2 regions of the Flexivirga sp. B27 genome follow, and region 1 is predicted to be linked to the other one. Evidence: predicted binding sites of a transcription regulator. Region 1 holds the regulator's gene; the other holds the start of a gene.

Evidence for each region. The regulator HrcA, encoded in region 1, represses chaperone genes, less so after heat shock. The targets are predictions, from matches to a motif close to TTNGCACTCGNNNNNNNCGAGTGCNAA.
Region 2: the regulator HrcA is predicted to act here: its motif matches at 8,565-8,591, upstream of ACSZL9_RS01255 (DNA polymerase III subunit beta family protein).

Annotation. Positions count from the first base shown of each region.
Region 1 covers NZ_JBPYUM010000002.1:532,712-548,586, forward strand. The annotation lists gene ACSZL9_RS11355 (N-acetylglucosamine kinase) at 1-490, opposite strand, end outside; gene hemW (radical SAM family heme chaperone HemW) at 612-1,844, shown strand; gene ACSZL9_RS11365 (RNA polymerase subunit sigma-70) at 1,838-2,857, opposite strand; gene ACSZL9_RS11370 (DinB family protein) at 2,944-3,489, shown strand; gene ACSZL9_RS11375 (DinB family protein) at 3,533-4,033, shown strand; gene ACSZL9_RS11380 (FMN-dependent NADH-azoreductase) at 4,097-4,744, opposite strand; gene ACSZL9_RS11385 (winged helix-turn-helix transcriptional regulator) at 4,883-5,305, shown strand; gene nadC (carboxylating nicotinate-nucleotide diphosphorylase) at 5,570-6,448, opposite strand; gene ACSZL9_RS11395 (L-aspartate oxidase) at 6,445-7,893, opposite strand; gene nadA (quinolinate synthase NadA) at 7,893-8,879, opposite strand; gene ACSZL9_RS11405 (NUDIX hydrolase) at 9,018-9,947, opposite strand; gene ACSZL9_RS11410 (DUF3097 domain-containing protein) at 10,037-10,915, opposite strand; gene hrcA (heat-inducible transcriptional repressor HrcA) at 11,101-12,126, shown strand; gene dnaJ (molecular chaperone DnaJ) at 12,151-13,278, shown strand; gene ACSZL9_RS11425 (16S rRNA (uracil(1498)-N(3))-methyltransferase) at 13,291-14,028, shown strand; gene ACSZL9_RS11430 (ArsR/SmtB family transcription factor) at 14,040-14,804, opposite strand; gene ACSZL9_RS11435 (MFS transporter) at 14,908-15,875, shown strand, end outside.
Region 2 covers NZ_JBPYUM010000001.1:260,825-276,699, forward strand. The annotation lists gene metH (methionine synthase) at 1-236, shown strand, start outside; gene ACSZL9_RS01220 (HAD family hydrolase) at 239-922, shown strand; gene ACSZL9_RS01225 (helix-turn-helix transcriptional regulator) at 943-1,818, opposite strand; gene ACSZL9_RS01230 (MFS transporter) at 1,930-3,354, shown strand; gene ACSZL9_RS01235 (RecB family exonuclease) at 3,369-4,313, opposite strand; gene ACSZL9_RS01240 (site-2 protease family protein) at 4,404-5,543, shown strand; gene ACSZL9_RS01245 (tRNA (adenine-N1)-methyltransferase) at 5,555-6,577, shown strand; gene arc (proteasome ATPase) at 6,787-8,409, shown strand; gene ACSZL9_RS01255 (DNA polymerase III subunit beta family protein) at 8,602-9,684, shown strand; gene ACSZL9_RS01260 (MFS transporter) at 9,684-10,751, shown strand; gene ACSZL9_RS01265 ((2Fe-2S)-binding protein) at 10,798-11,274, opposite strand; gene ACSZL9_RS01270 (molybdopterin cofactor-binding domain-containing protein) at 11,287-13,623, opposite strand; gene ACSZL9_RS01275 (FAD-binding protein) at 13,788-15,038, opposite strand; gene ACSZL9_RS01280 (DUF3054 domain-containing protein) at 15,035-15,418, opposite strand; gene ACSZL9_RS01285 (Gfo/Idh/MocA family protein) at 15,415-15,875, opposite strand, start outside.

The DNA.
Region 1 (15,875 bases):
CGGTGACCGCACGCACGACGCGGTGCGCTATCCAGTAGCCGGAACCCACATCACCCAGCAGCCACCCGCGTCCATCGCTGCGGGCCTTCGTCACGCCGTCCTGCACGACGATGGCGGCGGCACCGGTGCCCGACACGAGCGCGGCACCGTCGAGCTGCGGCGTGCCGGTGAAGAACATCGCCTCCAGGTCGCTGCCGATCCGCAAGGGCGCGCTGACGCCGAGCTGCTGCAGTCCTCGCTCGACGCCGGTCAGTCCGACGGCGGAGCCTGCCATGGCGGCGAGCGCGCAGTCGACGTCCCCGGGCTGGGCACCGGCCTGCTGCAAGGCGTCGTCCGCAGCTGAACGCATCACGTTGGCAACGCTTTCCACGCCTGATGCCGTCGGGTTGCCACCGCCGGCGACGGCATACCCCGTGCACGCGCCATCGCTGTCGTGGACCAGGGCGCGCGTCGAGGTGCCGCCGGCGTCGATCGTGAGGAAGAGCGTCATGGGTCCATTCAACTCGCTTGCTCGAAATGCCGTCACAGGTACTCGGGGTCCCCGCGAAGTATCGGAGGAGCGAAGCGGGGGAGAACTTCGTGGGGTGAGTCCGCCGACCTACGATTGTGCGGTGCCTTCAGCCCTGCCCGACGGAGAACCCGTCCCGTCCGACGGTGCGCTGCCCCGATCGGCGACGGAAGGGATCGCGGACCGTCAGCTCGGCGTCTACCTGCACGTGCCGTTCTGCTCAGTGCGGTGCGGCTATTGCGATTTCAACACGTACACGATCGGCGAGCTCGGCGGTCACGGCGCGGGGGTCTCGACATACGCGGACGCGGCCTCGGCCGAGCTGCGACTGGCGCGACAGGTGCTCGGTGAGGCGGCTCCGGCGGTGAGCACCGTCTTCGTGGGCGGAGGCACACCGACGATGCTTCGCGCCGGGGACCTGGCGCGGATGCTGGGCGAGGTGCGCGCCGGGTTCGGACTGGCACCGGGCGCCGAGGTGACGACCGAGGCCAACCCGGACACCGTGGATGCGGCGGTGGCGCAGACGCTGGCGAAGGGCGGTTTCGGACGGGTCAGCCTCGGGATGCAGTCGGCTGTGCCGCACGTGCTCGCGACGCTCGAGCGGACCCACGACCCGGCCAACGTCGGCGCGGCGGTGCGTGCTGTGCGCGAGGCCGGCATGCAGGTCAGCCTCGACCTCATCTACGGGACGCCGGGGGAGAGCACCGATGACTGGCGCCGCAGCCTGGAGGCGGCGGTCGAGTTGGAGCCGGACCACATCAGCGCCTATGCACTGGTGGTCGAGGAGGGCACCAAGCTCGCGGCTCAGGTGCGGCGCGGCGTCGTGCAGATGCCCGAGGACGACGACGAGGCGGCGAAGTATGAGATCGCCGAATCCGTCCTGTCAGCAGCGGGATTCGAGTGGTACGAGATCAGCAACTGGGCGCGTCGACCGGACGCGCGGTGCCGGCACAACGAGTCGTACTGGCGCGGCGACGACTGGTGGGGTGTCGGCCCGGGTGCGCACAGTCACGTCGGCGGGGTGCGCTGGTGGAACGTCAAGCACCCGTCGCCATACGCGGACCGGGTGATGGCGGGGTCGTCGCCGGGCGCCGGCCGCGAGATCCTCACCCCTGAGCAGCGGTATGACGAGCAGGTGCTGCTCGGGGTGCGGCTGTCCGACGGACTGGCGTTGGCCGTGCTCGACGAGAGCGGCCGCCGCGCCGTCGCGGGCCTGATCGCCGACGGGCTGCTGGAGGGGCCGGCTGCGGTCCGCCGTGATGCCCCGGTGGCCCGACTGACGCTGCGTGGCCGGCTGCTCGCCGACACGGTGGTGCGGCGGCTGCTCGGCTACTGACCGATCGGTGGCAACTCGGTCGGCAGGCCGAGTGCGGTGAAGTGCTGCACCCCGAGGAAGGACGTGATGGCCGACACCCGGGTCTCGCGCAGGGTCAGGACCGTGATGGCCCACGCTCCATGGGCGGGTGCACGGTCCGGGCGCAGGTAGCACGCGACGGCGGGTTGGGCGTTGACGCTCGTCGGCAGCGTCCGCCAGCTGCCGCAGTTGCCCATCGGGACCTGCGCGGCGAAGTCGCCGACCGCGCCCAGCCCGGCATACCAGTGGGGCATCGGCGGCATCGCCCAGGTGACGTCCTCGGTGACGAGCTGGATGAGAGCGTCGGTGTCGCGGGACTCCAACGCCATGGTGAAACGCTCGACGATCGATCCGAGCTGCCGGTCACCGATCGCACGCGCGGTGGCCTGTTGCGACCGGTCGGGCACGCTGCGTGTGACCGTCGCCCGTGCCCGCTGCAGCGTGCTGTTCACGGCGGGCGTCGTCGTGTCCATCATCGTCGCGATCTCCTCGGCCGAGAAGCCGAGCACGTCGAAGAGCAGCAGCGCGGCGCGCTGGTTCCCGGGCAGGTGCTGAAGCGCTGCGACGAAGGCCAGCTCGACCGCTTCGCGCTGTTCGTAGCGTGCCGCGGGCGACGTCGCACCGTGCGGCGCCTCGCCGACATACGGACCGAGCCAGGAGATCTCGGTGCTCGGCGCATCGTCGACGACCGCGCGGGCGCTCGACGGACCGAGATCGATCGGCATCGCCCGTCGGCCCCTTGCCCGGGCGAGGTCGATGCACGAACGGGTGACCACCGTGTAGAGCCAGGTGCGCAGGGTGCTGCGGCCCTCGAAGTCGCCGAGCCGTCGCCATACCTTCACCAGGGCGTCCTGCAGTGCGTCGTCGGCGTCGTGGGAGGCGGCCAGCATCCGGTAGCAGTGTGCGTGGAGTTCCGGCAGCAGCGGCCGCAGGAGGCGGTCGTATGCCGCGTGGTCGCCCTGTTGGGCCAGCAGCAGGTCGTTGTCAGTGCTCACCCGATGAGTATGGCGCGAACGCGACGTCTCACCTCATGTCGGAACACGAACGGTCGCGGCACGCGGCCCACAGAAGGAGCTGAACCATGAACACGAACACAACTGTCGAGGTGAGTGCGGACGTCGAGAAGGCGACCCTGACGGCATACCTGCGCGAGCAGCGTGCGGCGGTGCTCGCAATCGTGGACGGCCTGGACGAGACTGCGCTCCGGACGCCGGTGGTGCCGTCGGGGTGGACGCCGATCGGGCTGATCTGGCATCTCGGCGGTGCCGAGATGTACTGGTTCCAGATCGTGTTGGCCGGGCGGGTGCCGGAGCACGATGGTGCTGACGAGGGGGAGGACCAGGGCGAGCCGGCGGACCGAGAGGTGTCGCAGGGATTCCGTGTCGACGACCCGATTGCCGAGGTGCTCGAGGCCTACCGTGCGCAGTGCCGGCTGTCGGACCAGTTCCTCGCGGCGGTCTCACTCGATGACGCTCCGAGCGGTTCGTTCATGCCGGAGCATGTCGAACTCGCCAAGAGCGCGCGGACCATCGTGCTGCACATGATCGAGGAGACTGCTCGGCATGCCGGCCATCTGGACATCGCGCGCGAACTCCTCGACGGACGCACCGGACTCGGCCCGCGGTAACGGACGACACCCGATGGACACACCGATGGATACGGAGCACGACATGACCGACACGAGCCTGAAGGCCACCACCCTTGCCGGACTGCAGAGTGCGCGGGCGCACGTGCTCGACACGGTCGACGGACTCGCAGCGGCGGACCTGCACCGAGCCATGCTGCCCAGCGGATGGAGCATGCTCGGCCTCGTGAATCACCTGACCGTGGACGTGGAACGCCTGTGGTTCAACGCCGTGACGGCCGCCGACCCGGCAGCGATCGCGACGTTCGACACCCCGTCGAACGCCTGGCACGTCCCACCGGACACCGAGCCGGAGGTCGTGCTTGCGGCATACCGCGACGAATGCGCGAGGGCGGACCGCGCCCTTGCGGACGCGGCGCTCGACGCGCCACCCACCTGGTGGCCGAGAGAACTGTTCGGCGAGTGGCGGATGGCGACCGTCGGTGAGGTGGTGCTGCACGCCATCGTCGAAACCGCCTCGCACGCGGGACATCTGGACGCCGCCCGCGAACTCATCGACGGCCACCAGTGGCTGGTCCTCGACTGATGTCGCGTCCGGGCGGCCGACTGCTTGCCGACACCGTGATGCGCCGGCTGCTCGGCTGGTGACTCAGGCAACCGTCCTGCGGTCGGTGAACGAGCCGGCAAGCCGTCGGGCGAGCTCGTGGGCATCCGCCATCGACGCCTCGTGTTTCGGCAGCAGCTCGGCGAGGGCAGGTGTGTGCGGTGCCATCGTCAGCTCAGGCACGACGCTCGTGACGTCGAGCCCGAGCATCTCCTCGCGACCCAGCAGTGCCTCGACGGTCGGGATCACGTAGTCGAGCCCGTGCCGGGGCGAGCCGGGGCTGTAACCACCCCCGCGCGCCGAGATCACGGCGGCCGGACGACCGGCGGCAGGGGACGGGCCTTCCATGGTCATCGTGCGGCCGAAGACCATGATCTGGTCGAGCCACGCCTTGAACACCGACGGCATTGTCAGGTTGTACATCGGCACCGTGAAGAGATAGGCGCCGGCGCCCAGGAACTCATCGATCAGGGTGTCCTGCACGAACGCCGCGGTGGCCTCGTCGTCCCTGCGTGCGGCGGCGTCGGTGTCACGCGCGGCGATGCCGGCCGCGGTGAGGTGCGGCACCGGCATGGCCGCGAGGTCGCGATGCACGACGGCGCCGTCCCACACGTTCAGGAACGACTGGGCGACCTGCCGGGAGACGGATGCGGTGCCGGCTGCGGAGGAGTCGATGTGGAGTAGGTAGCTCATGCTGAAATTCCTTTCGGGAGAATGGATTTGCACGTGCGCTCCGAGGATTCGGGGCAGTCTGTGGTTGGTGGAGATGTGATTCACCGGTGGACGTTGCATACTGAGGATGCGGTTACAGACCGGATGAGAGGTTTTGAGATGGCGTCAGCGCGGCAGTTGCAAGGTCCGTGTCAGACCTGGCCGGAGGACAGCGCCTTCATCCGGGAGGTGCTCGATCGGATCGGTGACAAATGGACCGTCCTGATCGTCAGCACGTTGCGTTCGGGCCCGCTGCGGTACACCGATCTGCAGGCGAGTATTCCGGGCATCTCCCAGCGGATGCTGACCCAGACGCTCAAGCAGCTCGAGCGTGACGGCGTCCTCACCCGGACGGCATACGCGGAGGTCCCGCCACGGGTCGAGTACGACCTGACCAAGTTGGGCCGCTCGCTGATGGATGCGGTGATGTCGCTTGCCGCGTGGGCGGCGGCGCATCACGACGAGATCGCGACCAACCGGGCGGCCAGCGAACGTCTCGGCGTCGGCAGGCGGCGGGCGGCCGCTGACGCTGGTGTGCGCTGACTCGTCGGCGATGCGGCGCTGGATCGCATGCGCCGGCGGGTGGCGTTCGCGGCGTGGAAGGCGTTCGCGTGTCGAGTGATCGACCATGTCTTCGTCCTTCCCTCACTGCTGGTGCGTAACACCATCATGAGTGGGTATCGGACGGCTTACAAAAGGCACTTTCAAGTGCGTCGGCCGTGCGCGTCTGGCGGCCGCCTGCACCGTTGACGGCCGAATTCGGCGGGCAACAGTGAAGGCGACCGTCAGTGTCGTCGAGCGGGTGGATCAGACCTGCAGGTCGAGGCCGAAGTCGTGGCACGTCACGCTGTGCGTGAGAGCACCGACCGAGATCGCGTCGGCGCCGGCGCGGGCGAGCTCCTGCACCGTCTCCTCGTTGACCCCGCCGGAGACCTCCGCGATGAGCGGCGCCGGGTGACGGCGGATGTGCGCGACGCCGGTCGCGACCTGCCAGGCCTCCATGTTGTCCAGCAGCACGGCGTGCACGACAGGTGCCTGCCCGCTGCCGACGCGCTCGGCGTCGAAGGCCAGCACGGTGTCGAGTTGCTCGATGGTGTCGACCTCGATCTCGACCCGGACCAGATGCCCGCTGTTCGCGGCGAGGCGCTCGAGCACGGGCAGGAGTCCGCCGCCCAGGCCGACGTGGTTGTCCTTGACGAGGACGGCGTCATACAGCCCGAATCGGTGGTTGGTGCCGCCGCCGTCAAGCACGGCGCGCTTCTCCAGCTCACGCAGGCCGGGCGTCGTCTTGCGGGTGTCGACGATGCGTGCCTTCGTGCCGTCCACCAGGGCGACGAAAACGCTGGTGCGAGAGGCGATTCCGGTCAGGCGACCGAGGAGGTTGAGAGCTGTGCGCTCGGCGGTCAGGATCGAGCGCGCAGACCCGCTGACCGTGGCGACGAGATCCTCGGGCGCGAGCTTGTCTCCCGCGTGCCTGGCCCAGTCGACCTGCAGTGCCGGGTCGACCGCCGCGAAGACCGCGGTTGCAGCTTCGGCACCGGACAGCACACCCTCCTCGCGGCTGACGATGTATGCCGTCCCGGCCGCGTCGCCGGGCACGGTGAGCCGCGTGGTGAGGTCGCCGCCCAGGCCGAGGTCCTCGGCCAGTGCGGTTCGAACGACTCGGTCCAGTTCTGGCGTGGTCACGCGGGTGCTCCTTGAGGTGTGGGGCCGACTGTCGCTGCCGGGTCGTCGGTGCGGCGGTGTGCGCCGACACTGTGCGGATGCGCCAGCGCGGACCGGGCGATGAGCCAGGCGACATACGCGACATCGTCACCGGTGTGCGGTGCCAATGCGTCGACAGCGTCCTGCAAGCTCTGCCCGTCACGCAACACACCACACGCCGAGCCCAGTATGTCGCGCACGACCTGCACCGGGATGGACGTGTTGCCTCGCGGCAGCAATGTCGTCGGATCTGCTTGCGGGACAGTGGTGTTCCACGAAGTGCCGGCTTGCGCACACATGTCCGCAGCTGCTGCGCGGCCTGTGACGACTGCCTCGAGCAGGGAGTTGGACGCCAGCCGATTGGCGCCGTGCAGACCGGTGCGGGAGACCTCGCCGATCGCCCACAGACCGGGCACTGTGGTCCGGCTGCGGTCGTCGACGGTCACGCCACCCATCGAGTAGTGCAGGGCGGGGCACACCGGCAGCAGGTCCGCTGCGATGTCCAGCCCCGATGCTGCTGCGAGGTCGGCGACGGCAGGGAATCTCCTTGTGACGTCATCGATTTCGCGGGTATCCAGCCGAACGGTCCGGCCGGCGGAGAGCTGCTCCCAGACGGCCGCGGCGACGACGTCGCGCGGCTGCAGCTCGTCGACGAACCGGACCCCGTCGGCGAGCAGAGTTGCGCCCGCGCCCCGAAGAGCCTCTGTCAGCAGGGGTTTCGGGTCGCGTGCGACATCGAGCGCGGTCGGATGGAACTGCACCAGGTGCAGGTCATCGGTCCGGGCTCCGACGCGTGCTGCCAGCGCCACTCCCTGACCGAGTGCGGTGGTCGGGTTGGTCGTGTGCGCCCACAGACCGCCGAGACCGCCGGTGGCGAGCACGACGCGCTGCGTCGCGATGGTCTCGTCGGCACCATCGGCATTGCGCACGACGACGCCACTGACTGCACCCTCATCGTCGGTGAGAACCTCGACGACAGAGTGGTTTTCGCGGACATCGACGGTGGGGGAGTGCAGCACCGCGGACGCCATACAGGCGGTGACGGCGGCGCCGCTGTGGTCCCCGGCGTGAGCCACGCGCGGGCGGCTGTGGCCGCCTTCGAGGGCGAGGTCGAGGTGGCCGTCCGGGGTTCGGTCGAAGGGGACTTCGAGCTCGGTCAGCAGCCGGATGACGTCGGGGGCGTCGGTCGTGATGCGGTCGATGACGGCGCGGTCTCCGGCGAATGCTCCCGCGCGCCAGGTGTCGTCCGCGTGGGACGCGGGTGAGTCGTCCGCAGCCACGGCCGCGGCGATGCCGCCCTGGGCCCACATGCTCGCGGCGCCGGCGGTGAGCGACCCGGCGGTCACCAGCACGCACGGCTCGGTCGCGGCCCAGGCGCAGGTGAGTCCGGCGAGCCCGGAGCCGACGATGACGATGGGGTTCGTCATCACTTCACCGCCAACATGTTGTCTATGGCGCGCCGGGCGGGCACGGCGAGAGCCGGATCGACATCGATCTCGGGGCCGCCGGTCTCCAACGCTTTTCGTATGGCGCCCAACGTGTTTCGCTTCATGTGCGGGCACAGGTTGCACGGCCGCACGAACTCCAGATCGGGGTGTTGCGCGGCGATGTTGTCGCTCATCGAGCACTCCGTGATGAGCGCGACGCTGGCCGGGTGCTCGTCCTCGACATACCGCTGCATGTCGGCGGTGGATCCGGCGAAGTCGGCCTCGGCGACGACCTCCGGCGGGCACTCGGGGTGGGCCAGCACGGTGACGCCCGGGTGACCCTCGCGGATCTGCACGATGTCCAGTGGGCTGAACCGCTCGTGCACCTCGCAGGAGCCGGGGTGCGTGACGACCTCGACACCGGTCTGCGCGGCGATGTTCCGTGCCAGGTATTGGTCGGGGATCATGATGACCTTGTCGACGCCGAGCGACTGGATGATCTTGACCGCGTTGCCCGACGTGCAGCAGATGTCGCTGGCGGCCTTCACTGCGGCCGACGTGTTGACGTAGGTCACGACCGGAGCACCGGGGTGCTCCTTGCGCAGCTGCGCAATGTCTTGCGGCGTAATGCTTTCCGCAAGGGAGCACCCGGACCGCAGGTCGGGGAGCAGCACGCGCTTGGTGGGGTTGAGCAGCTTGGCGGTCTCCGCCATGAAGTGCACACCGGCAAGCACGATGGTGCCGGCATCGACCTTCTCGGCCTCGCGAGCGAGCGCGAGTGAGTCACCCTTGATGTCGGCCACGCCGTGGAAGACCTCCGGCGTCATGTAGTTGTGCGCCAGGATGACCGCGTCCTGCTCGCGCTTGAGCCGCTGGATGGCCTCGATGTCCTCGGCATACATCGCCCACTCGACCTCGGGGATGACGTGCCGGACCTGCTCGTATGCCGCCTCGTGGTCGTATTCCTGCAGCTCGCTGATGCTCACCATCGACTCCTCAGAATGGGTTAATGCTCACGATGAGTAAATGCTGAAAGTGAGCATAACACCGGAAATGGGGTGGTCCGGCACGCGGTGTGTCCCGAAGTGCCGACGGTCGGTATGTCGGACGGTCGAGCGAGCGGTCTATCGCGGCAACGGCAACTTGGTGCCGACCTGGGCGCGCTCCTCACGCACCGAGCCGCGGAAGCGGTAGAGCTTCGCCGGACGGCCACCGGTCTCGTGGGAGACCTCACCGGTCGGCTCCACGAGCTCGTGCTGAACCTCGACCGCGCGGCGGAAATTCTGTTTGTGGACGTGTTGTCCGGCAATCGCCTCGACGGTCTCCTGCAGGGTCAGCAGGGTGAAGGTCGCGGCCATCAACTCGAAGATGACCGGGCGGTATTGCAGCTTCGCCCGAATGCGGGACAAGCCGGTCGCCAGGATGCGTCGATGGTCGTGCGTCATCGGACCCGCGGTGAGCGCGGAAATCCTTCCGGCAGAGGGGGATTCGGCGACCATGCCAGCTTCCCACAACAGCTCGTAGCGCTGCAGAGCGAGATCGGGTCGCCAGGGTCGGCCGTCATACCCGAAGAGGAAGCGACAGCGCTCAAGTTGCTCCGGGGAGCCGTCGGACCAGCGGCGCAGGGCGCGCTCGAGTTCTTCGCCGAGCCGGTCGGCTCGGGCGCCGCCGGACCCCTCGCCGAGGCGGTCGCTGCCGGAGTCGGCGAGGTGCCGGCGGTCCTCCCAGGGCAGCAGGTCGTAGAGCGCCGACCAGTCGGTCGGGCGCACACTGCCGGTGATCGTGGCGCGGGCCAGCCCGAGGTACGAGATCGACACCATCCGGCGGCCGTTGCTGGACCGGTCGAGGTCGGCGAAGGTGTAGAGCTGCTCGACATAGCCGAGGTCGAATCCGCTGCGTTCGCGGGCGAATTCGCGCACGCCGGCCTGGAGTGAGTCTTCCTCAGCGGTCAGCGGTCCGGCGGGGAGCGACGGCGGCTCGCCGGTCGCCAGCACCCAGGGTCGGCCGGCGTCGACGGCGAGCACGACGGCGACCAGCTCGGCCTCGAGCTGCATGCCTTCCGTCGCGCCCGTTCGCTTCGCTGTCGCGCCGGTTCTCTTCGCTGCGGGCCTCACGTCGTTCGTGTCCTCACTCGGCTCGGAACTCAACTGGTCGCGGTGACGAAGTCGATGAGTTCCTCGACGCGGCCGAGGAGTTCGGGCTGAAGGTCGGTGTAGCTGCGGACGGTGCCGAGGATGCGCTGCCAACCCATTGCGACGTCCGCCTGCGTCGCGTGCGCCCACCCGAGTTCGGCGAGTATGCCGTGTTTCCAAGACGTTCCACGCGGTATGACGGGCCACTTCGTCCAGCCCAGCCGCTCCGGCCGGACCGACTGCCAGACGTCGACATACGGGTGACCGAGGACGAGCACGTCCTGCCGCGCCTCGGGTATGGCGAGGGCTTCGCGCACGATGCGCTCCTCCTTCGCACCGGGCACGAGGTGGTCCACCAGCACACCCATGCGACGCTCGGGTGTCGGCGCGAAGTCGCGGATGACCTCGCGCAGGTCGTCGACACCGTTGAGCAACTCCACGACGACGCCCTCGATGCGCAGGTCGGCACCCCAGACCTTCTCGACGAGCTCGGCGTCGTGCTTGCCCTCGACGAAGATCCGCGACCCGCGGGCCACGCGAGCGGGGGCGTCGGCGACAGCACGTGAGCCGCTCGCGGTGCGTGTCGCGGCCTCCCGGGCGGTCTGCAGGGCAGCGGCGTCCGACTTCGAGGTGGCGGCAACCAGCTCGACAGGCTTGCCGTCGATGAGGAAGCCCGGACCCATCGGGAAGGCGCGGCTGCGACCGCGCCGGTCCTCCAGGAGCACCACCCGCATGCCGCCGGACTTCTCCACGGAGATGACGGCGCCGCACCAGCCGGTCTGCACCTCTTCGACGACCAGACCGAGCTCGGCGGGGACCTGTTCGGAGCGCCCCCGTGGCGGTTTGCGCCAGTCGCCGGCGAGAACGTCGGTGCCATATCTGTCCGTCACGTCGTGAAGACTAGTCGGCGTTCGCGGCGAATTATCGGAGGTGAGGAGCCGCGCCATCGCAGATGTCGGGGCGCGGGTCGGGGAAAGGCGATTCGGCCGAGTTGCCGGAGGCAAGTAGACTTGGCACTCGACATACCTGAGTGCCAAGTACCGCGTGCTGACGGCGAGTGACGAAGGAGGGTGACATGAGCGACGACCGCAGGTTGCAGGTGCTGCGCGCCATCGTGCAGGACTACGTGTCGACCTCCGAGCCGGTCGGCTCCAAGGCGCTGCTCGAGCGCCACCAGCTGGGTGTCAGCGCGGCGACCGTGCGCAATGACATGGCCGCGCTCGAGGACGAGGGCCTGATCGCCGCACCCCACACCTCAGCGGGCCGCATCCCAACCGACGCCGGTTATCGCATGTATGTCGACAAGCTCAGCCAGATCAAGCCCCTCTCGCGGGCCGAGCGCAACGCGATCGAGACGTTCCTGGTGCGATCGGTCGACCTGGACGACGTGATCTCCCGCACGGTCCGGCTGCTGTCCACGCTCACCGGGCAGGCGGCCGTCGTCCAATATCCGTCGCTCAACGCCGCGCAGGTGCGCCACGTGGAGCTCGTGCCGCGGTCGGCTGACCGCCTGACCCTCGTGGTGATCCTGTCGACCGGGCAGGTGGACCAGCGGGTCATCGAGCTCGACAGGTCACTCACCGAGGCCGAGGCGGACGAGCTGATCCACCAGTTGCGGTCCGGTCTCAACGACAAGAGCATCGGGTTGCGGCGGGCCGCCGCGGCGGTGCCGTTGCGGCGCTGGTCGGCCGAGCTCGCCGAGGACGCTGTCGATGCCAGGCCGGTCGTGATCGACGCGGTCGCTGCGGCATTCGAGGAGGAGCGCGAGGACCGGGTGGTGCTCGGCGGCACCGCAAACCTCGTCCGTTCCAGCGACTTCGCGATGTCCCTCGGTCCGTTGCTCGACGCCCTCGAGGAACACATGGTGCTGCTGCGGTTGTTGTCCCAGCAGGGCAGCGACCCGACCGACGGCGTCGCAGTCCGCATCGGCACCGAAAACTCCATCAGCGGGTTCGCCGGGACCTCGGTCGTGAGCACGGCATACGACACGGGAAGCCTCGCCAGCCTGGGCGTGCTCGGTCCGACCCGGATGGACTACCCCTCGACCATGGCGGCGGTGCGTGCAGTGGCACGCTACGTCGCCGACATCCTCGACAACTGACCTCGAACTGCTCGAAGGAAATTTGTGAACGACTACTACGGCGACCTGGGGGTCGCACAGAGCGCGAGCCCGGAAGAGATCAAGCGGGCCTACCGCAAGCTGGCGCGCAGGCTGCACCCGGACGTCAACCCGTCCGAGGAGGCCGCCGACCAGTTCAAGAAGATCTCCCAGGCGTATGACGTGCTGGGCGACGCCGAGAAGCGGCGTGCTTACGACATGGGCAACGATCCCTACGCCACTGCGACCGGCGGCGCCGGTTACGGCCAGGGCTTCTCGTTCTCCGACATCATGGACGCGTTCTTCGGCGGCGCGGGCGCTGCGCAGGGCGGTCCGCGCTCGCGCACGCAGCGTGGTCAGGATGCACTCATCGCCGTTGAGATCGACCTGGGCACAGCGGTTTTCGGTGGTGCCGAGGAGCTCACCTTCGACACCGCGGTCTCCTGCTCGGTCTGTGACGGCGAGGGAGCCCGCCCCGGCACCGGCAAGCACACGTGCGACATCTGCCACGGCACCGGACAGGTGCAGGAGGTGCAGCGCTCGTTCCTCGGTCAGGTGATGACCACCCGCCCCTGCCAGGCCTGCCGCGGCTACGGCGAGATCATCGACGACCCGTGCTTCAACTGCTCCGGGGAGGGCCGGATCCGCGACCGGCGCACCATCACCGTCAAGGTGCCGGCAGGAGTCGACACGGGCACCCGCATCCAGCTCAGTGGCGAGGGCGAGGTCGGCCCCGGCGGCGGCCCCGCCGGTGACCTGTATGTCGAGGTGCGGGTGCGCAAGCACTCGACCTTCCAGCGGCGGGGCGACGACCTGCACTGCTCGGTCGAGTTGCCGATGACTGCCGCTGCGCTCGGCACGTCGCTGCCGCTGGACACGTTCGACGGTGCCCGTGACGTCGACATCCCGCAGGGCACTCAGCCGGGTGACGTGATCACGTTGCGCGGCCTCGGGGTGACGCACCTGCGCTCGCAGGTCCGTGGCGACCTGTTGGTGCACGCCAACGTCCGGGTCCCGACGAAGCTGGACCCGCAGCAGGAGGAGCTTCTGCGGCTGCTGGCCAAGGAGCGTGGCGAGGAGCGGCCGGAGGCGCGCTTCAGCCGCGTCGAGAAGGGCCTCTTCGGCAAGCTGCGTGACGCCTTCCAGACCAAGTAGGACACCGCCCCGATGACCGCCCGGCTGTTCTTCGCCGAAGCCGGCGCGTTGGAGTCCTCGCGGCCCGGCGACGTCGTGGCGGTCACCGGGGACGAGGCACGGCACGCCGTGGTCGTGAGCCGGCTGGCCGTGGGGGAGTCCGTGCAGGTCGCGGACGGGTCCGGTCGGGTTGCCGAGGGCGAGATCGTCACCGCTGCCCGTGACGAGCTGGTGGTGCGGATCGCCTCGATCCGCGAATCCGACCGCCCCGCAACACGTTTCGTGCTGATGCAGGCTCTCGCCAAGGGCGGTCGTGATGAGCAGGCGGTCGAAGCTGCGACCGAGCTGGGGGTTGACGGGGTCATCCCCTGGCAGGCCGACCGCAGCATTGTGCAGTGGCGTGGCGAGAAGGCCGCGAAGGCGCACCGCAAGTGGGAGTCGCTCGTGCTGGCCGCGAGCAAGCAGTCCCGCCGGGCGACGGTGCCGCAGGTCGAGCAGTTGGCCACCGGCCGCACCGCATCGGCACGGCTGCAGGAGGCGGATGCTGTCGTCATACTCCATGAGGACGCGGAGGCATCGATCGCCGAATTCGATGCTCCAGCAGGCGAAGTCGTTGTCGTCGTCGGTCCGGAGGGCGGCATCACGCCGGAGGAGCTCGCGGCATTCGAGGATGCCGGTGGCAGCGCCATACGACTCGGGCCGACTGTGCTGCGTGCCTCGAATGCGGGACCGACCGCACTCGCGGTGCTGCTCGCGCGGACGCGCTGGTAGGCGGCCGGCGGTCAGCCGGCGAGTTGTTCGCCGAGTGCGGGAGCCAGGCGGGCGAAGCCTGCCGCGCCGGCCTCGGTGATCGCGAGCTCTCGCGGGCGCGGTCCCGGAGCGATCCATTCGCGGTCGCGTGCCGCCTGCAGGATCGCGGCGCCGAGCGCGCCGGCGAGGTGGTTGCGTTGCTCGGTCCAGTCGAGGCAGAAGCGGAGCGTCGGCCGTGTGAGGGACTCGACATACGCGAGATCGACGCCCCACGAATGCAATTCGGCTGCTGCGTCGGATCCCAGCTTGAAGTGCCCCGGGGCCAGCTGGCTCGACAGTCCGTCGCCCTCGCGACGGCGGGTGTCGGCCACTTCGTCGAGCGGCACGAGGACTCCCGAGTCGATGAGTGCGGCCGTGATCGCGACGCCGAGGCGTCCGGCGAAGTGGTCGTAGCAGGTGCGCGCCGAGCGCAGCCGCTGCATCCGGGTGCCGGCTCGCAGTGAGGTGACCGACGGCAGCGGTGTCATCGCGCTCATCGCCTCGTAGGCGGTCGCGACCTGTTGGTCGGCGAGGTAGTAGAAGCGGTGCCGGCCGCTGACCTCGACCTGCACAATGTGACCGTCGAGCATCTTGCGCAGGTGGCCGCTCGCGGTCGCGGCGCTGATGCCCGCCTCGGCTGCGAGCCTCGACGCCGGCAGCCGACGCCCGTCGATGAGCGCGCCGATCATGCGGGCACGTGCCCGGTCGGCGAAGATTGCGGCGACGTCGGACACGTCCTGGTGCGGGTTCTCGGCCATGTCGCCATTCTCCGCGACAGACGCTTCGGTCGCCACCGAAGTGTGGAGTGCTGTCTGCACGGTTCGGCGTGCACCGAAGGTTTCGGCACCGAGCCTCGAAGGTATGACGACAACCCGCACCATGCCGGCTGATGCCTCGCGACGGACCAAGGGACCTCTCCTGGTGGTTCTGTGCGCGGCGATGTTCCTGGTGTTGCTCGACGTGTCTATCGTGAACGTCGCGTTGCCGAGCATCGACCACGGGTTGGGCGGTGGCACGTCCGGCGCCCAGGCTGTGGTGGACAGCTACACGGTGCCGTTGGCTGCACTGCTGCTGACCGCCGGAACCGTTGCGGACAAATGGGGTTCACGCCGTGCGTTCGTCTCCGGACTGCTGGCTTTCGGCGTCGGATCTCTCGCCTGCGCGGTCGCGCCGAGCTTGCCGGTGCTGGTCGTCGGCCGGGTGGTGCAGGGTGTGGGCGCAGCTGCGATGTTGCCGGCGAGTCTCGCTCTCATCACTGCGATCTGGGTCGACGCGGGGCAGCGGGCACGCGCGATCGCGGTCTGGTCGGGTGTGTCCGGGTCGGCTGTCGCGGTCGGTCCGCTGGTCGGTGGTGCCCTCATCGGGGTGGGCAGCTGGCGGTTGATCTTCCTCCTCAATCTGCCGGTGGTCGTGGCCGCAGTGTTCGGGGCGCGGGCGTTGCCGATGGGACATCGGCGGGAGCATCCGCTGGATTGGTTCGGCGCGCTGTCGTCGACGATGGTGCTCGCGTGTGCGATCGCCGGGCTCATCGAGTTCGGCCGAGCTGGATCGACTTGGACCGCAACACTTTTCGTCGTAGGGGCGGTGATCGGTGTGCTCGCGTTCGTCATCGGTCAGCGGCGTGCAGTTGCGCCGATGGTGCCGCGCGCGTTGTGGCGCAACGGGCCGCTGATGCGGTCGTGCGTCGGTGCGCTCGGGATGAATCTGGTCGGCAACGGGTCGCTGCTGGTGCTCGCATTCCTGCTGCAGGCGGTGCAGGGTCGGGACGCGTTCGCCGCCGGGCTGGCGACGCTGCCGATCTTCGCGCCGCTGACCCTGGTGCCGCTGCT
Region 2 (15,875 bases), on a different contig from region 1:
TTTTCGACCTTCTCGATGCGACCAATCAGACCGGGATCGAGCTGACCGACTCCATGGCGATGTGGCCGGGCGCCGCGGTCAGCGGGTGGTATTTCTCGCATCCCGACTCGCAGTATTTCGTCGTCGGCCGACTGGGCAAGGATCAGGTCGAGTCGTATGCCGAGCGCAAGGGCTGGACGCTGCAGCAGGCAGAGCGCTGGTTGTCGTCAAATCTCGGCTACGAGCCGGAGGACTGAGGGTGAGCACAGACGCCGGTCGCGAGGACCGTGGACTGCCTGCTGCCGTCCTGTGGGACATGGACGGCACGATCGTGGACACCGAGCCGTTGTGGATCGCCGCGGAGACCGAGCTCGTCACGTCATACGGCGGACAGTGGAGCGACGAGATGGCGCACCAACTCGTCGGGAACCCGCTGCACGTCTCGGGCCAGCTGATCCGGGACAACAGCCCGGTGACGTTGTCCGTCGACGAGATCGTCGACTTCCTGCTGCAGCGGGTCACCGCCGGGATGCGGGAGCACGTGCCATGGCGTCCCGGGGCCGAGGAGCTGCTGAAAAGCCTGGTGGCAGAAGGGGTTCCGAACGCCCTGGTGACGATGTCCTACGAGTCGTTCGCCCGCGTGCTCGTGGACACCGTCCCCGGCGGGACGTTCTCCGTGGTGGTCACGGGTGACCGGGTCAGCAAGGGCAAGCCCGACCCGGAGGCCTATCTGACCGCCGCGGCCGAGCTCGGTGTCGACGCCGCCGAATGTGTGGCCATCGAGGACTCGATCCCCGGCGTCCGTGCCGCCGTCGCGGCCGGGGTGCCCACGATTGCGGTGCCGCATGTCACCGACGTGCCCCAGATGCCCGGTGCCACCCAGGTGCCGACTCTGCAGTGGTTGCAGCCCGCAGATCTGCGCCGGATCGCGACAGGGGACTGAGCTACGAGCCCTGAGCACCCTCAGTCGAGCTGCACTCCGCCGATCTCCCGTAGCTGGTGCATCCGCTCGGCGTCGGCAGAGGTCTCCGGGACGTGCACGATCATCCGTAATGAGGCAGTCGCATCGATGGAGTAGCTGAGGGTGTTGAGTCGGATGAGTCCGACCGGGGGACAGCGGAACTGCTTGAACTGCGGCCCTGGCCCGCGGACCTCCTGACGTGCCCACGCCCGTCGAAACAGCTCACTGGTGCCGGACAATTGCTCGATGAACGACTCCCACGACGGCTCACCGATGTGCTCGGCATAGCGCGCCCGAAGGTTTGCCACCAGTCGCCCGAACAACTCGGGATTGATGGGTCGCACGTCCTCACCGGCCATCGCGACCCGCCATACCAGATTGCGTTCGATGCCGTCCGAGGAGACGACCCACGGAAACATGCAGGCGTACGTCTCGTTGTTGGCGATCAGGTCGTAACGCGCGTTGTAGATGCAAGCGGGGTTGGGATCGAGTTGGTCGAGCACCCGGACCGCGTCCGCCGGCACTTCCTCGGGCATCTGCGGCGGCATCGGCACACCAGGCACCTGTGCCAATCGATAGAGGTGCCAACGCTCCGCCGAGCCCAGTCGCAGCACTCCCGACACCGCATCGAGCACCTGGGTGCTCACGTTGATCTGTCGACCTTGTTCGAGCCAGGTGTACCAGGTCAGTCCCACCCCGGCGAGCTGCGCAACCTCCTCGCGGCGCAGGCCGGGTGTGCGACGTCGCGGACCGACGGGCACTCCTGCCTCGTGTGGGCTGACCTGCTCGCGATGCGCACGTAGGAAACGCGCGAGCTCCCGGCGATGAGTCGGCCGCGACGACCGCTCGGCTGTCTGCTGCTGGCCACCGGAGTCCATGACTCGATTCTGCGATGGACCGCCGCGAAACACGACCCCGATGCTGGTGTTGTTGATACCAGGATGAGGCGACTCCTGTTGCCGAGGACGTGCGGTCCGCACGCTCGATGCATGACAACGACACGGGCTCGGACACCCGACACACTGTCGCCGACATGGCATTCCCCGGGCGAGCCGCCCACCGGGCTGCTGCTCACCGTCCTGCTCGGCGGACTGTTCATGAGTCTCCTCGACGCCTCGATCGTCAACGTCGCGGTCGGCTCGTTGCGGCACGGCCTGCACACCTCCGGAGCGCAGCTGCAACTGATCGTCTCGGGATACGTCATGTCGTATGCCGTGCTGCTCATCACCGGCGCGCGGCTCGGTGGTCGGCTCGGTCACCGAGCCGTCATCCGGAGCGGTCTGCTCGGCTTCGTCCTGACGTCGGCAGCGTGCGGCTTCGCCCCGACGGCCACCGCGCTCATCGTCTGCCGTCTGGCCCAGGGCGCCGCCGCCGCGCTCCTGCTGCCGCAGGTGATGAGCCTGATCCAGATCTGTTTCCCGTCCGGCCGCCGCCGCACGCGGGCACTCGGGTGGTACGGCCTGGTGCTGGCATTGGGCACCGTCAGCGGCCAGCTGCTCGGTGGTGTTCTGCTGGACCTCGACCCAGCAGGCCTGGGGTGGCGGACGGTGTTCCTCGTCAACGTGCCGGTCGGACTGGTGCTGCTCCGGTTGTCGGCCCACGCACTGCCGCGGCATACCCGGACGGCGGCCGGTCAGCTCGACGTGGCCGGCACCACGGTGTTCGGAGCGATCGTCGGGCTGGTCGTCATACCTCTTGTGCTCGGGCATGAAACCGGTTGGCCGACATGGGGATTCGTGCTGTGGGGGATCGTGCTCGGCATACTTCCCGTGTTTGTGCTGATCGAACGGGCGAGCTCTTCGCCGGTGTTGCCTGGTGACGTGCTGCGTGCGCCCGGGCTGCTCGCCGGCGTGGGTGTGATCCTGGTGATGATTACCGCGTATGCCGCCGAACTCTTCGTCTTCGCAGTGCATTTCCAGACGACCTTGCAGATGAGCCCGATGGCGACCGGGCTGGCCTTCCTGCCGCTTGCCGTCGGATTCGCGGTCTCGTCACTGAGCTGCCCACGTCTGCCGGTTGCCGTCGTCAGATCGTTGATCCCGGTGGGGCTGCTGGTGTGCGCTGCCGGATTCGTTGCGCTCGGGATGGTGATGGGCGACGGGCAACGACCCGGAGCGGAGTCGGCTGCGGTCTTCGCGATCATCGGCGTCGGACAGGGATTCGCGGTCACGCCGGTGATCGGCCTGGCGCTGACGAAGGTGCCTGCGGAGCGGGCGGGGGAGGCCAGTGGTGTGCTGTCGTGTGCGTTCCAGATCGCCCAGGTGATCGGCGTCGCCGCACTCGGATCGGTCTTCCTGGGTGCTGCAGCGGATGCCGGCACCGCAGCGGCAGCTCGACTGGTCTGCCTGCTGCTCGCCGCCGCATTGTCAGCAGGTGCCTACATCGCACGCCGGCTGCTCGTCGCCACGCGCTGAGCAATCGTCGCTGATCAGTCTTCGGCTGGGCCCACCTCACCGGAGCGGTCCGGATCCAGGGCGAGACCGATGGCGTGCGCCGGAAGCTCCGGGGGAGTGCCGCCGAACTCCGGGCAGAGCGACTGGAAGGAGCACCAGTTGCACAGCTTGGTCCGGTGCGGGCGCCAGTCACCCGAGACGGCGGCGCGCTCGATGGCCTGCCACAGCGCCTTCACCTTGCGCTCGGTGGCCAGCAGGTCCGACTCGTCGGGCTCGTAGCGCACGATCTCGCTGTTGCCGAGATAGACCAACTGCAGCATGCGCGGCACCACACCTCGCGTGCGCCACAGGACGAGTGCGTAGAACTTCATCTGGAAGAGCGCCTTGGCCTCGAAGAGCTCCGAGGGCGACCGCCCGGTCTTGTAGTCGACCACGCGCAGCAGGTCACCGGGCGCCTCGTCGAGGCGGTCGATGTAACCGCGCAGCGTCAGCCCGTCGACCTCCGCCTCGACATAGAGCTCCCGCTCGGCCGGCTCCAGGCGCGTCGGGTCCTCCAACGCGAACCACCGGCGGACCAGCTCGGCGGCGTCGGCGAGCCACGTCTGCTCGTCGGGACCATCGTCGCCGAGCAGCTCGGCCAGCTCCGGCTCGCGGTCGACGAGTGCCGCCCACTGCGGCTCGAGCAGGGCAACTGCCGCGTCGATCGTGCGCTCGGCGGCGGGCTGGTCGAAGAGTCGCTCCAGCACCGCGTGCACCAGGGTGCCGCGCGCCGCGGCGGGCGACGGCTCCTCGGGCAGGCGGTCGACCACGCGGAATCGATAGAGCAGCGGGCACTGCATGAAGTCGCCGGCCCGGCTGGGCGAGAGCGCGGGCCGGACCGGTCGCGGCTCGCCGGCCGGCGCCCGGTCGGTGCCGGGTTCTCTGCCGGGTGCACTGCCGGCGTCGGTCTGCGGACCGGTCACCTCAGTCTGATCTGCCACGCCGCCCACGCTAACCGGCAGGTCGGACAGGTCCGGCCGGAGCCCGGACTGTGGCGCGGGCGACGCAGACCCGGCACGTACCCTGGGACCATGGCGAACGCGGATCGGCCCGGCTGGCAACTGGGCACGTTGCGCGGCGTGCCGATCTACATCGGCCGGACCTGGCCGGTGATCGCCGTCATCATCATCGTCACCTTCGGACCCCAGGTGTCCAACGCCTACCCGGATCTCGGCGGCACCGCCTACTTCGTGGCCTTCCTCTACACGTTGCTCCTGCTGTTGTCCGTAGTTGCGCACGAGGCCGCACACGCGCTCGTCGGGCAATGGCGCGGTTACCGGGTGCGACGCATCGTCGCGGACCTGTGGGGCGGACACACGGCATACGACACCGACGACACCTCGCCGATGTCGAGTGCCCTGGTCGCCGTCGTCGGTCCACTCGCGAATGCCGTTCTCGCACTTGTCGGTTGGCTCGGTCTGCAGATCGTGGCCGACGACCGCGACGTGGCCCGGCTGCTGATCGGTGCGTTCATCTACACCAACGGTTTCGTCGCGGTCTTCAACCTCCTGCCCGGGATGCCGCTCGACGGCGGCTTCCTGGTCGATGCCCTCGTATGGCGCCTGACCGGCTCGCGTACCGCAGGGCTGCTCGTCGCCGGTTGGTGCGGCCGGGTGCTCGCAGCGCTCCTCGTCGGCTGGGCGGTCGTGCTGCCGCTGGTGCGCGGTGACACCCCGGGCACCTTCTATGTGCTGTGGTCGGTGCTGATCGCAGGGTTCCTCTGGTTCGGGGCGAGTAACGCGATCGCGCGGGCACGGTCCGGCCGGCTCTTCGCCCGGGTGCGGGTGCGCGACGTGCTGCGTCCGGCCACCGTCGTGCCCGACAGCAGTCCTGCCGCGAGCGTGCGTGCCGACAGCGATGTCGTCGTGGTCGACCAGCGCGGTGTGCCGTGGGGCGTCATCGGCATGGCCGACCTGTCCCGCGTCGGGCAGCCGGGCATGCAGGACATCCCGGTGTCGGCTCTGGCACAGGTCCAGCCGGACGGCTGGATCACCCAGGTCCCGTCGGTCGACGTGGACGTCACCGCACTGGTGCGCGCGGCGCAGGACGTCGGCGGCGCCATACAGGAGTTATTGGTGGTGTCCGGCGGTCAGGTGGCCGGGCTGGTGTCGATCCAGCTGCTGGGTGAGGCACTGGCGGCTGCCGAGCGACCGTCGGCAGCATCCGTCTAGGCTGAGCGACCGTGACTGCGCCCGAACCCACCGGATCCGCCGCTCGACGCGGCCCGCTCGCTGCCGGAGAGCGCGTGCAGCTGACCGACCCGAAGGGGCGGATGCACACCTTGCTGCTCACCGCGGGCAAGCAGTTCCACACCCACCGCGGGCATCTCGACCACGACGACCTGATCGGCCTGCCGGACGGCAGCACCATCACCAACACCGCCGGCACCGAATATCTCGTGTTGCGGCCGCTGTTGTCCGACTACGTCATGTCGATGCCGCGTGGGGCGGCCGTTGTCTACCCGAAGGACTCCGGACAGATCGTCGCGATGGCCGACATCTTCCCCGGCGCGCGCGTCGTGGAGGCCGGCGTCGGCTCCGGCGCGTTGTCCATGTCCTTGTTGCGTGCTGTCGGCGACACCGGCGAGTTGCACTCGATCGAGCGGCGCGCGGAGTTCGCCGACATCGCCAAGGGCAACGTGCGGACCTTCTTCGGCGGTGACCACCCGGCCTGGACCATCACGGTCGGTGACTTCGTCGAGGTGCTTCCGACCGTCACCAGTCCCGGGACCGTCGACCGGGTGGTGCTCGACATGCTCGCGCCGTGGGAATGCCTCGACGCTGCCGGCGAAGCGCTGGCTCCCGGCGGGGTCTTCATCGCGTATGTCGCCACGGTCACCCAGCTGTCCAGGGTGGCCGAGGCCGCCCGGGCGCACGGCGGTTACACCGAGCCGGAGGCGTGGGAGACGATGGTCCGCGGCTGGCATCTGGAGGGCCTGGCGGTGCGACCGCAGCACCGGATGCACGGTCACACCGGGTTCCTGATCTCCACCCGGCGACTGGCACCGGGAGTGACGCCGCCGGTCCGCAAGCGGCGCCCGGCGAAGGCGGCACAGGACCCGGATGCTCCAGATACTGAGACCAGCACGTTCGAGGTCGGGCAGTCCGAGGAGTCCTGGACCTCCGAGAATCTGGGGGAGCGTCCGGTGTCGGAGAAGAAGCTGCGCAAATTGCAACGTTCGGCAGGCGAGCCACCGCAGGAGTGAGCAAGTTCGCGGGTTAGGGTCGGAAGGCATCAGCTAGCGACGACTTCTGCCGTCGCGCTCGCGTAAGGAGGCCGACCGTGAACGACCACCACTCAGAGTCAGGTACGCCCCAGCAATCCATCGAGGAACTCCAGCGGGAGATCCGGACTTTGCGCGAACGACTTGAGTTCTCCTCCCACCCGGGTCAGTCGGGCGGCCAGCCGGGCTCAGTGGAGTTGCAACACCAGGTGCGTCAGCTGCAGACGTCGGTCGGCACGCTGAGTGCCCAGAACGAACGCCTCGTGCGGACCTTGAAGGAAGCCCGCGAGCAGATCGTCAATCTCAAGGGTGAGGTCGACCGTCTCGCGCAACCGCCCGCGTCATACGGCGTGGTCCTGGAGACGCACGACGACGCGACGGCGGACATCCTGTCCAGCGGCCGCAAACTGCGCGTGGCAGTGAGCCCGTCCATCGAGCCGTCCGAGCTGACGCTGGGCCGTGAGGTGATGCTCAACGAGGCGCTGAACGTCGTTGCCGCAGTGGGCTTCGAGCGAGTCGGCGAGCTGGTGCAGGCCAAGGAGATGCTCGGCGAGGACCGTGTCCTGGTCGTGGCTCACGCCGACGAGGAGCGCATCTGCCGGATCTCCGCCAACCTCGCCGGCCAGGTCATCCGTGCCGGCGACTCGCTGCTGTGTGACAGCCGCAGCGGCTTCGTCTTCGAGATCATCCCGAAGGCCGAGGTCGCCGACCTGGTGCTGGAGGAAGTCCCGGACATCCACTACGAGGACATCGGCGGACTGGCCGGACAGATCGAGCAGATCCGCGACGCCGTCGAGTTGCCCTACCTGCACGCCGACCTCTTCCGGGAGCACGCGTTGCAGCCGCCCAAGGGTGTGCTGCTCTACGGCCCTCCCGGATGCGGAAAGACGTTGATCGCCAAGGCAGTTGCCGCCAACCTGGCACGCAAGGTCGCCGAGAAGACCGGGCGCGACGAGACGGCATACTTCCTGAACATCAAGGGTCCCGAGCTGCTCAACAAGTATGTCGGCGAGACCGAGCGGCACATCCGGTTGATCTTCCAGCGGGCCCGGGAGAAGTCGTCTGACGGCACGCCCGTCGTGGTGTTCTTCGACGAGATGGAGTCGCTGTTCCGCACTCGTGGCTCGGGTGTCTCCTCCGACGTGGAGACCACGATCGTGCCGCAGTTGTTGGCCGAGATCGACGGTGTCGAGCAGCTGCAGAACGTCATCGTGATCGGCGCCTCCAACCGTGAGGACATGATCGACCCGGCGATCCTGCGGCCCGGCCGGCTGGACGTGAAGATCAAGATCGAACGTCCGGACGCCGAGAGTGCCAAGGACATCTTCGGCAAATACCTCGTGCCCGAGTTGCCTTTGCACGCAGACGATCTCGCCGAGCACAACAACTCGGCGACCGAGACCGTCGAGGCGATGATCCAGGCGTCGGTCGAGCGGATGTACACCGAGATCGACGAGAACAAGTTCCTGGAGGTCACCTACGCCAGCGGTGACAAGGAGGTCCTCTACTTCAAGGACTTCAACTCCGGCGCGATGATCCAGAACATCGTCGACCGCGCCAAGAAGATGGCGATCAAGGACCAACTGACCACCGGTCAGAAGGGCATCCGGGTCGACCACCTGCTGCGGTCGTGTGTCGATGAGTTCAAGGAGAACGAAGACCTGCCCAACACCACCAACCCGGACGACTGGGCACGCATCTCCGGCAAGAAGGGCGAGCGGATCGTCTACATCCGCACGCTCATCGACGGCAAGGACGGCGCCGAGCCGGGCCGCTCGATCGACTCCATCAAGGGCACCGGCCAGTACCTGTAAGCACGTCGGTCGAGTGCCGGGGCTGAGCACATCCGAGCACGTCGGTCGAGTGCCGGGGGAGCGCAGCGGAGGAGGTGTATCGAGACCACGTGGTCTCGATAAGAGCGTTCCCCCGCTGCACTCCTCCACGCTCTACTCGACCGACGTGATGAAAGTTGACCTTCGAGTTGGTTGAGGGACCAAGCTTGGACCGTGCCTGACCACGATTCCCTCCTGACGATCGGCGCATTCGCGCGACTGGTCGGTCTCAGCGCGAGCGCGCTGCGCTTCTACGACGACTGCGGCCTGCTGCAACCCCAGCAGGTCGACGCTGCGAGCGGCTACCGCTATTACTCCACCGAGCAGGAACGACGCGCCACGACGATCAGCCGACTGCGGGGAATCGGCCTGTCGTTGCAGGACATTCGGACCGTGCTCGACGGCCCGGCGGAGCAGGCCCGCGCAGCCCTCCGGGCGTATGCCGACGAGGCCACCGGTATGGCGCGCCGTGCACGCGAGACGGCCGAGGACATCATTGCGGCGCTCCCCGCCTCGGGCGACACGTCGACGCCGACGACGGCGATCATCCGTGGGCCGGAGCTGGCCAGCGCGCTGCGCCAGGTCTCACCGGCTGCGGCGGCGCTGCCCGACATACCTGCTCTGCAGGGAGTGCTCGTGCAGGTCGATGCGGACGAACTCACCGTCGTCGCAACGGACCGCTACTGGATGGCCGTGCGGACGCTCCCGGTCGAGGAGGCCGGTGGTGCCGACCGGCCGATCGTGGTGGCTTCCGGGTCGGTGGCTCGGGCAGCGGCGTTCGCAGCGGCGCACGACCGGCTCCGCCTTCGTGTCACGGTGGGTGGCGCCACTCTGACAGCAGATGACGACGAGCTCGTGCTCGATCTCGTGGACGCGCAATTCCCTTCGTATCACTCGGTGCTCAGCTCTCTGCCGCCGAGCGCGGGACGCGTCACCGTCGATCGCGCACGGCTGGCCGAGGAGCTGTTGGACCTGCGGGACGCCGAGGTCGTCGTGCTCTCGACCGGACCCGAACACCTGGACGTGCGCATCGACGGCGACCAGCACGGTGTGCGCCTGAGCGCCATCTGCACCGGAGAGCGACTGGCTGCCGCGTTCCGCCCGACGTTGCTCCTGGGTGCACTCGAAGTCAGCATCGGCCCTGAGGTGCTGCTCGAGCTCCCGGCGCAGGTAGGCGGGCCCGTGGTCGTCCGCTCCGCGGACCAAGGCACGTTCACCACCGTCGTGATGCCGGTCCGGAGGGACCCGCCACAGTGATGACCGCCCGGACGGTGGCGGCGCCGGCCGCCGAGCACGCGAAGTTGCCGGCGGCATACATCTGGTGGACGGTCGCGTCCGCGACCAGCCTGGCCGGCAGCGTGGCGTTCGGTTTCGCGGTCACGTGGTACGCCACGGGCATCTCGGCCGGGTTGACGGGTCTCGTCGGGGTGCTGATCACCCTGCCGACCGCCTCGCTGCTGCTCGTCGGGGGAGCGGTGGCGGACCGGGTCGGCGTGCGACGGATGCTGCTGATCGGCGACGCATCCATGCTGGTGCTCGCGCTGGCCGTGGTGAGTATCGCGAACACCGCGGGTGTGCATGCCTGGTTGCTGATCCTCGTCGCCATCGTGACCGGAGTCGAGGAGGCGTTCTATCTGCCCGCATCCGGTGTGGTGCCAAGACTTTTCGCCACCGGGGATGCGCTGCCGCGAGCCACCGCGCTCAACAGCACGCTGTCCCAGCTGGCGCGGATCGCGGGACCGCCGTGCGGCGCGCTCGCCGTTGCCGCGATCGCGTTCGGCGGTGTCGCAGCGGTCGACGCCGCGACCTTCGCTGTTGTGCTGGTCGTGCTGCCGGCCGTCATCTACGGACCCTCGTTGCTCGCCCGTCAATCCGGTTGGGGCCCAGGGGCTTCCGGTCTGATGGAAGTGGGATGGCTCATCGGCGGCATCGTCGTGACGGCGGTCGTGGCGCGACGCGGTGTCACTGATCGACCGGGCCCGGCGGTCGGCGTCGGCCTTGGGATGGTCACCGTCGGTCTGTTGGGTATGGCGCTCGGCACGACTCCGGTCGTCGGCTTCGCGGCAGCTGTCTTCATGGGTGTCGGGGTGTCAGTGGCCACCGCGCACCTCTTCCCGGCATACCTCGCGGCGTCGCCGATGGATCAGCTGGGCAGGTATCAGTCGATGCTCGTATTCGTCCAGATGGCAACGCTTCTCGTCGCCACCGTCATCTTCACGACCGTCGCGGGCGCAGCAGACACACGGTGGGCGTTGGGTCTGTGCGCCCTCGGCATGGGCGGCACGCTGCTCTGGTGGACCTGGCGCGCCAACGATCGTGCATAACCGGCAACGGTCGCTGGTTGTGGGATGTTGCGTGAGGACCGGCCTGTCACATCTTGGCGGCGCCGGCCCGGATCGCCTTGCGGATCCGCACGTAGGTGCCGCAGCGACATACGTTGCGGATGCTGTCCAGGTCATCGTCGGTGATCGCGCGGCCCTCAGCCTTGACCTTGTTGACGAGTGCGACCGCGGCCATGATCTGCCCCGGCTGGCAGTAGCCGCACTGTGCGACGTCCTCCTCGAGCCAGGCCTCCTGCATCGGGTGCAGGTCGGCGCCGACCTCGCCGGGCAGGCCCTCGATGGTGGTGATCTCGTCATCGGCCTTGATGTCCTTGACCTGGACCGAGCACGGGTTGAACGCCTTGCCGTTGATGTGTGACGTGCACGCCTTGCAGACGTTGATGCCGCAGCCGTACTTCGGGCCGGTCACCTTGAGCACGTCGCGCAGCACCCACAGCAGGCGCACGTCGTCCTCGACCTCGACGGTGACCTGCTCGCCGTTGAGCTTGAAAGTGTGTGTGGCCATTGACATCTCCGCTCAGTAGGTGTGGTCGAGACCGTCGGTCGGTGACTCGGGAAGGGACGGCGTGTAGGGCTTGACCTCGAAGGACAACGTGCCGTGGTTGATCGGGAACCGTTTCGGCGTGGTGCCGGTCGCTCGGGAGTAGGCGCAGGCAACGGCGGCGAAGGACGCAGGCACGCCTGCCTCACCGACACCGCCCGGCTGGTTCGAGGACGACGGCATGATCACGCACTCGAATTCGAAGGGTGCGTTCCACTCGCGGGTATAGAAGTAGTTGTCCCAGCTGGCCTCCAGGAAGTGTCCGTCCTTCAGGTGCGCGCTGTTGGTGAGTGCGAGGCCGATCCCGTCGGACGCGGCGCTCATCATCTGGGCCTCGATGCCGCGCGGGTTGATGACGAGTCCGGCATCGACCGCAACGACGACCTTGGTGACACGTGGCCCGGTCACGCCATCGCGGACCTTCCGGTCGACCGTCTCGGGACGACAGTCGATCTCGACGAGAAAGGCTGTCGCGCCTTTGTATTCGCGATGCACCGCGATGCCCTGCGCCGTGCCCTTCGGCATCTTGCGACCCCAGTTGCCGACGTCGGCAACCTTCTCCAGCACGGCCTTGACCTCCGGATACTTGATGTTCGCGAGTCGGAACGCCAACGGATCCTTCTTGGCCTTGCGGGCCATCAGGTCGACGGTGAGTTCACTGGCACACGCCACGTCCTGGGAGTAGATCGAGCGCATCGAGCCGGTGTTGAAGCGGCTGTCGGTCTCGTCCAGCAGCTGGGTGACGACGCCGAAGTTGTAGGGCAGATCCTGCGTCAGCAGGAAGATGCTCTGCGAGAGCGCCATGCCACCGAGGCCGGCGGGCAGCTCGGCTGCAGTCGCGGTCAGCATCTCGCCGAGTCCGTGGCTGAAGTCGGTGGTCACACTCGTATGCCGCTGCTCGAAGGTCAACACCTGATCGCCCAGCATCGTTGCCCGACAGCGCGAGGTCGCCATCGGATGCATCCGGCCCTGGCGCGGCTCGTCGACCCGGTGCCACATCAGTTTGACCGGCTTGCCCGTCGCCTTGGAGACCCGCGCGGCTTCGAGCGCCGGATCGTGAAACAGCTTGTGGCCGAAGGAACCTCCGCCAGTGACAACGTGAACCGTCACCTTGTCCAGCGGGAGGCCGACCGCCCTGGCGATGGCACCTTGCGCGACGATGGGCGACTTCAGGCCGGCCCAGACCGTGGCGCGGTCGTGCCGGACGTCGGCGATGGCACAGTTGGGTTCCAGCGCTGCACTGCTGCGGAACATGAACTCGAAGTCGGTGTCGACCTGGAGTCCGAGCAGCGGGATCTTCGGAACGGCGAGCGGGATCTCTGCCCTGCGCAGCTCGGCCAGGATCGACTCGTCGTCGGCGTCGCCGACCACACTGTCGTGGAAGGACGCCTCGACGACACGAACGGCGTCTATGCACTGCCCGAAGGTCTTGGCCCGCACGGCAATCCCAGTCTCGACGACCGCGACATCCGTGACGCCGGGCATCTTGAGGACGGCGTCCTTGTTCTTCAGCTCGGCGGGCCGGCCGTTCAACCCGGGAGCACGGCAGAGCATGGTCGGCAACGCCTCCGGGACCTGCAGGTCGGTCGTGAACTGCTTCTTGCCGGTGACGATGTCCCGGGCATCCAGCCGGTTGTGCGGCTTGCCGACGACGGAGAAGGATGACCGCGGCTTCAGCTCCGTCTTCATGGCTTTGGTCTTGGCACTCGCGGCCTTGGTCGCGAGCTCGCCATACGTCACGGTCTTGCCGTTCGGCGCGCTCACGACGCCGAGTTTGGCGGTCAATTGGTCGACTGCGTAACCGAGTTCGATCGCCGCGGCCTTGATCAACGCGCCCTTGGCGATGGTCGCCGCCACCCGGATCGGGGTGTATGTCGACACGGTCGAGTTCGAGCCGCCGGTGAGCTGGTTGAAGGCCAACTCCGGCCGAGCCGGCGCCAGCGACACGTGCACCTTGTCGACCGGCAGGTCGAGCTCCTCGGCGATGATCATCGCCGTCGAGGTGGTGATGCCCTGTCCGACCTCGGCGCGCGGCAGGGCGAAGCTCGCCGTGCCGTCGGAGTTGATCGTGATCTTGATCAGCCCGGAGGTGGGGAGCGCCGCGGTGGTCTCCAGATCCTCCAGGTCGAAGATGGCAGCGATCTGCGGCGGTGAGGGGACCGACGCCTCGGCGGGGGAGCCGAGTCGCAGGTCGGCGGCAACGGTCAGGGTCGCACCTGCGACGAGGTAGCCGACGAATCTCCTGCGGCTGAGCCCTCCCCGCGCGGGTGGCTGAGGCGTTCCGGGCTCGGGTGGAAGCGGGTCGATCGTCACGCGGGCGTCCTTCCGACGGACGACAGCACCCGCACGGGGTGATGCCGCGGCTGTTGTGGTCGGCTCCGTGGACCACGCTGGCACAGCGGATCGCTCAGAAGAGTTGTTGAACTTTCAGGAATTCGTCAAGTCCGTCAAGATTGCGCACGGCGCGCCGGAGCGGCTCAGGAGTGTGCGACGTGTCGTGCGACGAAGTCGTTGCGGAACTTGCCGCCCGGGTCCAGCATCCTGCGCAGGTCGTCGAAGTCGTCCAGCCGGTCGTAGGCGAAGTCGAGCCGCCCGGGGTAGGTGAATGCCTTGCCCCAGTGCGGGCGCGGCGCGAGGTCGGCCAGCGCGCGCTCGACGATGCCGACGGCGCGACGAACACTCTCGACGTCCGGCTTCCAGGTGAAGTGGAAGGCCACCGAGTCACGTGCGTGCGCGGGGCTCAACCATTGGGATTCGCTTGCGACTGCACGGATCTCGGACACCAGGAGGTATGGCGCGATGGCCTCGCCCACCGCCAGGAGCGCCTCGATGCCGCGGCCGGCGTCCTCGGCAGCGACGAAGAACTCGGACTGGATCTCGGCGCCGGCACTGGGCGTGAAGCCGAGCCGGAAGTGCGGCAGTCGGTCCGCCCAGGGCCCGGGGACGCCGCCCTGCTCGGTGACCGCGTCCGGTGTGGCACCGGCGGCCTGCAACGGGTGCAACGTGTCCGGGGTCCGGCTCGCGCCGGGCAGCGCAGGCTCCTGTCGGCCCGGCGCGACCACGGACTTCACGATCACGTGATCGGGTCCGGGTCCGATCCAGCGACCGAAAACGCTGACGCTGTATGCCGATCCGAGCACCTCGCCGATCCGGCCGACCATCTCACCCCAGCCGAGTCCGAGGAACGCGTCCTGCCGGACCTCGAAGTCCGGCACCGTCGCCAACTGCAGGCGAGTGACGACTCCGAGCGCGCCGAGCGACACGACGACTCCGTCGAAGTATCGGTCCGTGTGGTCGATCCAGCGGAGCTCGCCGTCGGCAGTCAGGAGCTCGACAGCCCGCACCGCGGAGGCCAGACCGGGCTGGTCGGCACCGGAGCCGTGCGTGCCGGTGGCGACACTGCCTGCGACGGTGATGTGGGGGAGCGAGGCGAGGTTGGCCAGCGCCCGACCGGACTCGGCGAGCGCGGGGACGAGCTCGCCGTACTTCATGCCGCTGCTGACCGTGACCAGACCAGTGTCGAGGTCGACACGTGGCGGCTCGATGAGCCCGGAAAGGTCCAACTGCCAGCCGGATTCGCTGTCGGCGATGGCGTTGAAGCTGTGCCCGGAGCCGGCGACCTTCACAGCAGATGCGGCCGCGACGAGCTCCCGCAGCTGCTCGATGCTGGTCGGCCGCTCCCGTCGGGCAGCTCGGTAGTTGTAAGTGCCCGACCAATTTGTTGTCATGCGTGCGCCCTTCGTGCGACCAACCCGGCGACCAGCCGCCAGCCCAACAAGAAGATACCGAGGAAGACCGTCGCGACGATGATGAACGGCACCGCCGTGCCGCGCCCGCTCACCTGGCGCAGGATCATGCCCACCACGATGGTGCTGAGCCAGACCGGCCACCCGGTGCGCAGCGACAGCGGCCAGGTGCGGTTGATCCCGCGCACGAGCAGCCACCCGACCGTCGCGCCGGCCAGGAACGGCCAGGCCGTCGCCAAGGCGTCGACGACCGGGCTGCCCTCGTCGTGAGATGCGCGCCCGATGGCGGCGAAGACCACCACGACGATGACGTCCAGGAGGATCGCTGCGAACACGCGACGTTGCGTGCTGTCGGTCGTCATTCGCCGGGGTAGTGCACGCCGAGTTGCGCGCGCACCTCGTCCATCAGCCGCATGATGCGCAGCGTCTCGTCCCAGGGCATCAGCGGCGACTCCACGTCGCCGGCACTGATCCGGCGGGCTGCTTCGACCGCCTCGAAGTGCAACCCGTGCTGCGTCGAAGCTGGAGTGTAGGAGTCGAGCACCTGGTCGTCGGGTCCGACGAGGTGCACCGGGCCCGGCTGGTAGAACCAGCCCGGCAACTCAAGACGTGATGAATCACCAGCGATGACAGCGGTGTTCGCAGTCTGTGCAGCCATTGTCGTGACGCCCGTGGCGACAGCCTCGTCACCCGTCAACGTGATCGTCTCCGTGCGGTCGACGCCCTCGGGCGTGAGCACTCCGGTCGCCGCAACCTGCAGAGCGCCGGGCAGCAGCATCGCCGCCAGCGAGATCGGATAGATGCCCAGGTCGAGCAGTG